DNA from 2 places in the Actinomadura sp. NTSP31 genome. Region 2 is predicted to be linked to the other one. Evidence: predicted binding sites of a transcription regulator. Region 2 holds the regulator's gene; the other holds the start of a gene.
What was found. The regulator HspR, encoded in region 2, represses chaperone genes until heat shock. The targets are predictions, from matches to a motif close to ANTTGAGTCNNNNNGACTCAANT.
Positions count from the first base shown of each region.

Region 1: a site for HspR is predicted at 1,705-1,727, ahead of lon (endopeptidase La). Genes of this name have one in related genera too.

Region 1 is NZ_JBGNUT010000002.1:364,452-367,854, reverse strand. It holds gene lon (endopeptidase La) at 1-1,633, opposite strand, end outside; gene ACA514_RS04520 (FAD-dependent oxidoreductase) at 1,919-3,097, opposite strand; gene sigJ (RNA polymerase sigma factor SigJ) at 3,102-3,403, opposite strand, start outside.
Region 2 is NZ_JBGNUT010000028.1:94,141-97,543, reverse strand. It holds gene dnaK (molecular chaperone DnaK) at 1-142, shown strand, start outside; gene grpE (nucleotide exchange factor GrpE) at 139-762, shown strand; gene dnaJ (molecular chaperone DnaJ) at 877-2,049, shown strand; gene ACA514_RS36145 (heat shock protein transcriptional repressor HspR) at 2,054-2,500, shown strand; gene clpB (ATP-dependent chaperone ClpB) at 2,536-3,403, shown strand, end outside.

The DNA of each region.
Region 1 (3,403 bases), on a different contig from region 2:
ACTCCGCCGCCAGCAGCCGCAGCGCGTCGTCGCCGAACGTCACCTCCGACGCCTCCAGCCCGGCCTTGTCGAGCTGGCGCGGCAGCAGGTGGTCGCGGGCGATGGTGACCTTCTCGTGCTCGGTGTAGCCGTCCAGCTGGACGAGCTCCATCCGGTCGAGCAGCGGCCCGGGGATCGCCTCCACCACGTTCGCGGTCGCGAGGAACAGCACGTCGCTCAGGTCGAGCTCGACCTCCAGGTAGTGGTCGCGGAACGTGTGGTTCTGCTCGGGGTCGAGGACCTCCAGCAGCGCCGCGGTCGGGTCGCCCCGGTAGTCCGCGCCGACCTTGTCGACCTCGTCCAGCAGCACGACGGGGTTCATCGAGCCCGCCTCGCGGATCGCGCGGACGATCCGGCCCGGCAGCGCCCCCACGTACGTGCGCCGGTGACCGCGGATCTCCGCCTCGTCCCGGACGCCGCCGAGCGCGACGCGCACGAACTGGCGGCCCATCGCCCGCGCGACCGACTCGCCCAGCGAGGTCTTGCCGACCCCGGGAGGACCGGTCAGCGCCAGGACGGCGCCGCTCCGCCGCCCGCCCACGACGCCCAGGCCGCGCTCCTCGCGCCGCTTGCGCACGGCCAGGTACTCGATGATGCGCTCCTTGACGTCGTCGAGCCCGGCGTGGTCGGCGTCCAGGATCTCGCGCGCGCCCGCGATGTCGTAGGCGTCCTCGGTCCGCTCGTTCCACGGGATGTCGAGGACGGTGTCCAGCCAGGTGCGGATCCAGCCGCCCTCCGGCGAGGCGTCGGACGACCGCTCCAGCTTGTCGACCTCCTTCAGCGCCGCCTCGCGCACCTTCTCCGGGAGGTTCGCGGCCTCGATCCGGGCCCGGTAGTCGTCCTCCTCGTCGGCGGGGTCGCCGTTCAGCTCGGCCAGCTCCTTGCGGATGGCCTCCTGCTGCTGCCGCAGCAGGAACTCCCGCTGCGTCTTCTCCATGCCCTCCTGGACGTCCTTGCGGATGGTCTCCGCCACGTCCAGCTCGGCGAGGTGGTCGCGCGTCCAGCCGATGACCAGCTCGAGCCGCTCGACGACGTCGATCGTCTCCAGCACCTCGACCTTCTGCTCGGTCGTCAGGTACGGCGCGTACCCGGCGTTGTCGGCCAGCGTCGAGGGGTCGTCGATCTGCTGCACGACGTCCACGACCTGCCACGCGCCGCGCTTCTGCAGGATCGCGCTGACCAGGCCCTTGTACTCCTTGGCCAGCTCCTGCGCGCGCCCGCTCGCCGGCGGCGTCTCGATCGCGGCGCCCTCGACCCACAGCGCCGCGCCGGGTCCGGTCGTCCCGGTCCCGATCCGCACCCGCTGCACGCCGCGGACGACCACGCCGGGCTCCCCGCCCGGCAGCCGCCCCTCCTGCTCGATGACGCCGAGCGTGCCCACGCCGGCGTACTGCCCGTTCACCCGCGGCACCAGCAGCACCCGCGGCTTGCCCGCCGACCGGATGCCCGGCCCCTTGGGCTGCGCCACCGCCTTCGCGGCCTCGACGGCCGCCCGGACCTCGCCGCTCTCGGACAGGTCGAGGGGCACCACCATGCCCGGCAGAACGGCCCCGTCGTCCAGGGGCAGCACCGGCAGCGTCAGGGTCTCGCTCATGCTCAGCTCCAAGTCCGTCGTCGCGGCCCCCTCGGGAGGGACCGTCCCGGTCGCCCGGGAACCCAACATCAAGTTGAGTCATACACACTCAAGAAAACGGAGCAACTAATAATTTCCTCAGCAACGTTCGCTCTCAGCGATCAGCGTCGGGCCGGCCCGCCGTCCCGTCCGCGCGAACTCGCGGGTGGTCGTGCAACGTTCGGACCAAGCTTGCGATTCCGCCCGCGCCGGCGCCCCCGGACGTGGTCGTGGAACGCCCGGTCGCGGTGCGTCCGACGCGCATCCTCAGCGCGACGGACCGGGCCTTCCGCGGGTGGTCGCGAGGTGGGCGGCTTTGAGCGCGCTGGTGATGGAGACCTCCGCCAGGAAGCCGGGGGCGGCGGTCATGTCGCCGGCCAGGTAGCGGCCGTCCCCCCGGTCGATCGCGGGACGGTCACGCCAGGATCGGCCGGGAAGGTCGAGCGCACCGGTGCGGTGCAGGGCGGCCTGGTCGCGCCGCCAGGTCAGGCGATCAGGCCAGCCGGGCAGGGCGAGGTCGAAGAGGTCCTCGAGCCGCCGCAAGGCCCCCGTCTTGGACTCCCCGGGACGGACCGGCATCGCGGCCTGGATCAGCGCTTCGCCCCGCGGCCCCATGGACGGGTCGATTCCACTGACACGCTCAAGGAATCCGCCCTCGTCCAGGTCGAACAGCAGGAAGCGATCCGTGCGCGCCGGCCGGACGGCGATGTCGAGCAGGACGGCGTGCCCGCTGTGCCAGGCCAAGGCGTCGTCGTTCAGGAGACCACGAGCGGCGGCCAGGGTGGTGGCGATGATGACCGGGCCGTCCTCGGGCAGCTCGGTGACCCGGGACGAGGTGTGGATGCGCACGCCCAGCCCACGTGCATGCCGCACCATGCGGTCGACGACCGCGCCCCAGCCGCCGCGCGGGTAACGCGTGGCGGGGTAGCCGGCCCGCGCGACGCGCAGCAGCCGCTGGTGGGCGAACTCGGCGGACAGCGCGCCCGGGTCGGCGGTGTAGGTGGCCGGTCCCAGGACGCCCGCGGCCGCCTCGAACGCCTCCGTCCCGAACCGGTGGGTCGCCCAGGTGCGGAAGTCCTGGTCGGCGGGGGCGAGCGGACGGCGCCCGAGGGTGAGCATCCGGACGAACGACACCGGCGGCAGGACGCGTACCCGCCCGGAATGCCGGAAGCGCAGGCCGGCCAGGTGCTGCGGCAGGAGCCGTGCGGCGGGACCGGCCAGGCCGCGAGCGGCCAGCCAGCGCCAGGGTGCGCCGTCGGAGTAGAAGGCGTGGGTTCCGTCGTTCGCGATGTACGGGGACGCGGTGGAACGGGCCCGTCCGCCGAGGGTCGCGTGAGCTTCGTGCAGGACGACGTCCGCGCCCCGTTCGGCGCAGGCGATCGCCGCGGTGAGACCGGCGATGCCGCCGCCGATGATGGTGGTGGTGGTGGTACTGATGCGCGTCATGCGATCAAGGACGCAGCGCCCAGCCGTCCTGTGACAGGACTCCGGTGAGTTTCCGTGGATTGACGATGAGGTAGCAGGCGCTGATCGCGCCGTCGGTGACCTCCAGCTGGAAGCAGACGACGACGCGCTCTCCGGCGGTGAGCAGGATGGCGGGCAGGCCGTTGACGGTGGCCGGCCGGAACCCGATCGGCGCGGTCGCGTCCACCCCGACCGAGTCGAAGAACCCCGGCCGGAGCCGCAGTACCCGCAGCAGGAAACGCGCCACCGGTTCGGAGCCGGTGACGACCCGGCGCGGCGCCAGGGCCT
Region 2 (3,403 bases):
GATGTACGCGCAGAACCCCGAGGGCGCCCAGCCGGGCGCCGAGGACGCCGGCCCGACGGCCGACGCCCAGGACGCGCAGGACGACGAGGTCGTCGACGCCGAGATCGTGGACGACGACAAGCCGAAGGGTGAGGCCTCGTGACCCCTCCCCGCGAGGGCGAGGAGCAGGAGGGCCCGGTGATCCGCGACAGGCGGCGCATCGACCCGAAGACGGGCAAGCTCCGGGAGCCGGCGGAGGAGCCGGCCCCGGAGGCCCCGGCCGCGGGCGACACCGGGGCATCCGACGAGGAGGTCTCCTCGCTGAAGACGCAGCTGAACGAGCGGCTGGCCGACCTCCAGCGGCTCAAGGCCGAGTACGACAACTACCGCAAGCGGGTCGAGCGGGACCGGGTCGCGGTCCGCGAGCAGGCCCTCGGGCAGGTGCTGTCCGAACTGCTCCCGGTGCTGGACGACATCGGCCGCGCCCGGGACCACGACGAGCTCACCGGCGGCTTCAAGTCCGTCGCGGAGAGCCTGGAGGCGGTCACCGGCAAGCTCGGCCTGGAGAAGTTCGGGGAGAAGAACGAGCCGTTCGACCCGACCGTCCACGAGGCGCTCATGCACTCCTACTCGGCGGACGTCGAGGAGACGAGCGTGGTGGACGTCCTGCAGCCCGGGTACCGGATCGGCGAGCGGGTCCTGAGGCCCGCCCGCGTCGCGGTGGCCGAGCCCGACCCGAACGCCGGCGTCGACGACGAGAGCGGCGACGACGGCGACGAGTGATCCCGCCTCCGGGCGGAGCGAAGACGCCCGCCCGGGCCCGTCCCCGCGGGGACGGGCCCGGGGCCGGGCGGACGAAGATTCGACGCAAGTGGCGATAGCAGAGAGCGGGGCGCCGTGAGCACCAAGGACTACCTGGAGAAGGACTACTACAAGGTCCTCGGTGTCTCGAAGTCGGCCTCGCAGGAGGAGATCAAGAAGTCCTACCGGAAGCTGGCGCGCAAGTACCACCCGGACGCCAACAAGGGGGACGCCGACGCCGAGGACCGCTTCAAGGAGGTCTCCGAGGCGTACGACGTCCTGTCGGACGACAAGCGCCGCAAGGAGTACGACGCGGTGCGGTCCATGCCGGGCGGTTTCCGCGGCCAGCAGGGCGGCGGGGGCTTCCCCTTCGACCTCGGGGACATCTTCGGGCAGACCGGGGGCACCCAGACGGGCGGCGCGGGCGAGCGCATCGGCGACCTGTTCGGCGGCCTGTTCAACCGCGGCGGCGGCACCCGCACGACCGGCACCGGGACGCGGCGGGCGCGGCGCGGCGCGGACGTGGAGACCGACGTGACGCTGTCGTTCGGGCGCGCGATGAACGGCGTGACCGTCCCGATCAAGCTGACCAGCGAGGCGGCGTGCCCGTCGTGCCGGGGCACCGGCGCGAAGGCCGGCACGGTGCCGCGGGTGTGCCCGAACTGCGAGGGCACCGGGCACGAGACCCGCAACCTCGGCAACTTCGGCTTCCAGGAGCCGTGCCGGGAGTGCCACGGCCGCGGGCTGGTCGTGGACGACCCGTGCCCGACCTGCCACGGCAGCGGCCGCAAGCAGTCCGACCGCACCATCCAGGCGCGCGTCCCGGCGGGCGTCGCGGACGGGCAGCGGATCCGGCTGAAGGGCAAGGGCGCGCCGGGCGAGAACGGCGGCCCGCAGGGCGACCTGTACGTGAACATCAAGGTCCTGCCGCACAAGGTGTTCGGCCGCGCCGGCGACAACCTGACGATGACCGTCCCGGTGACGTTCCCGGAGGCGGCGCTCGGCGCGGAGATCCGGGTGCCGACGTTCCAGGGCCAGCCGGTGACGCTGCGCCTGCCGGAGGGCACCCCGAACGGCCGCACGTTCCGGGTGCGGGGCCGCGGCGCGGCGCGCCGCGACGGCACCAAGGGCGACCTGCTCGTCACCGTGGACGTGCAGGTGCCGAGCAAGCTGGACGACCAGACCCGCGAGGCGCTGGAGCGGCTCCGCGACGCGGGCGCCGGCGAGGACCTGCGCGGCGAGCTGCTCCAGCAGGCGAGAACGGAGTGAGCCAGTGGAACCGTTCGGCGACGACACTCCGGTCTATGTGATCTCGGTGGCGGCGCAACTGTCCGGGCTGCACCCGCAGACGCTGCGCACCTACGACCGGATGGGGCTGGTGTGCCCCGGCCGCACGGCCGGGCGGGGCCGCCGGTACTCGATGCGCGACATCGTGATGCTGCGCGAGATCCAGCGGCTCTCCCAGGAGGAGGGCGTCAACCTCTCCGGCATCAAGCACATCCTGGAGCTGCAGCGCGACAACGTGCGGCTCCGCGAGGAGCTCGCCAAGGCGCACGCCGCCCTGGAGGAGCTCGCGAACGAACTCGAATCGACCCGGTCGGTCGCGGCGCGCCTGGCGCAGCAGCGGCGGCACGGGGACCCGGGCGGCACTCCGGGCTCCGACCTGGTGCCGATCAGGCACACCAGCGTCGTGGTGTGGCACGAGCGCAACCGGGAGTAGGAGCTGGGGCCGCGCCCCAGGGAAAGTACGGGGACATGGACGTCAAGCTGACGCAGAAGAGCCAGGAGGCGGTGTCGGTCGCGGCCCGGCGGGCGGCGGCCGAGGGGCACCCCGAGGTGGAGCCGCAGCATCTGCTGGTGGCGCTGATCGGCCTGCCGGAGGGCACCGCGGTGCCGCTGCTGGAGGCGGTCGGCGCGGACTGGCAGGCGATCCGGCGGCGGGCCGAGGAGCAGCTCGCGGCGATGCCGAAGGCGCAGGGCTCGACGGTCGCGACGCCGCGGCTGTCGGGGCAGCTGAACCGGGCGGTGAACACGGCGGGCGCGCGGGCGCAGCAGCTGGAGGACGAGTACGTCTCGACCGAGCACCTGCTGGTGGGCCTCGCGGCGGACGGCGGCCCGGCGGCGGGCCTGCTGAAGGAGTTCGGGGCGACGCCGCAGGCGCTGCTGGACGCGTTCGAGAAGGTGCGCGGGCACGCCCGCGTGACCAGCGAGAACCCCGAGGGCACCTACCAGTCGCTGGAGAAGTACGGCGTCGACCTGACGGAGGCGGCGCGCGACGGCCGGCTGGACCCGGTGATCGGGCGCGACGCGGAGATCCGCCGGGTCGTGCAGGTGCTGTCGCGGCGGACGAAGAACAACCCGGTGCTGATCGGCGAGCCCGGCGTCGGCAAGACGGCCGTCGTCGAGGGCCTCGCGCAGCGGATCGTCGCGGGCGACGTGCCCGAGTCGCTGCGCGGCAAGCGGCTGGTCTCGCTGGACCTCGGCGCGATGGTGGCGGGCGCGAAGTTCCGCGGCGAGTTCGAGGAGCGGCTGAAGGCCGTCCTGAACGAGATCAAGGAGGCCGAGGGGCGGGTCGTCACGTTCATCGACGAGCTGCACACCGTCGTCGGGGCGGGCGCGGCCG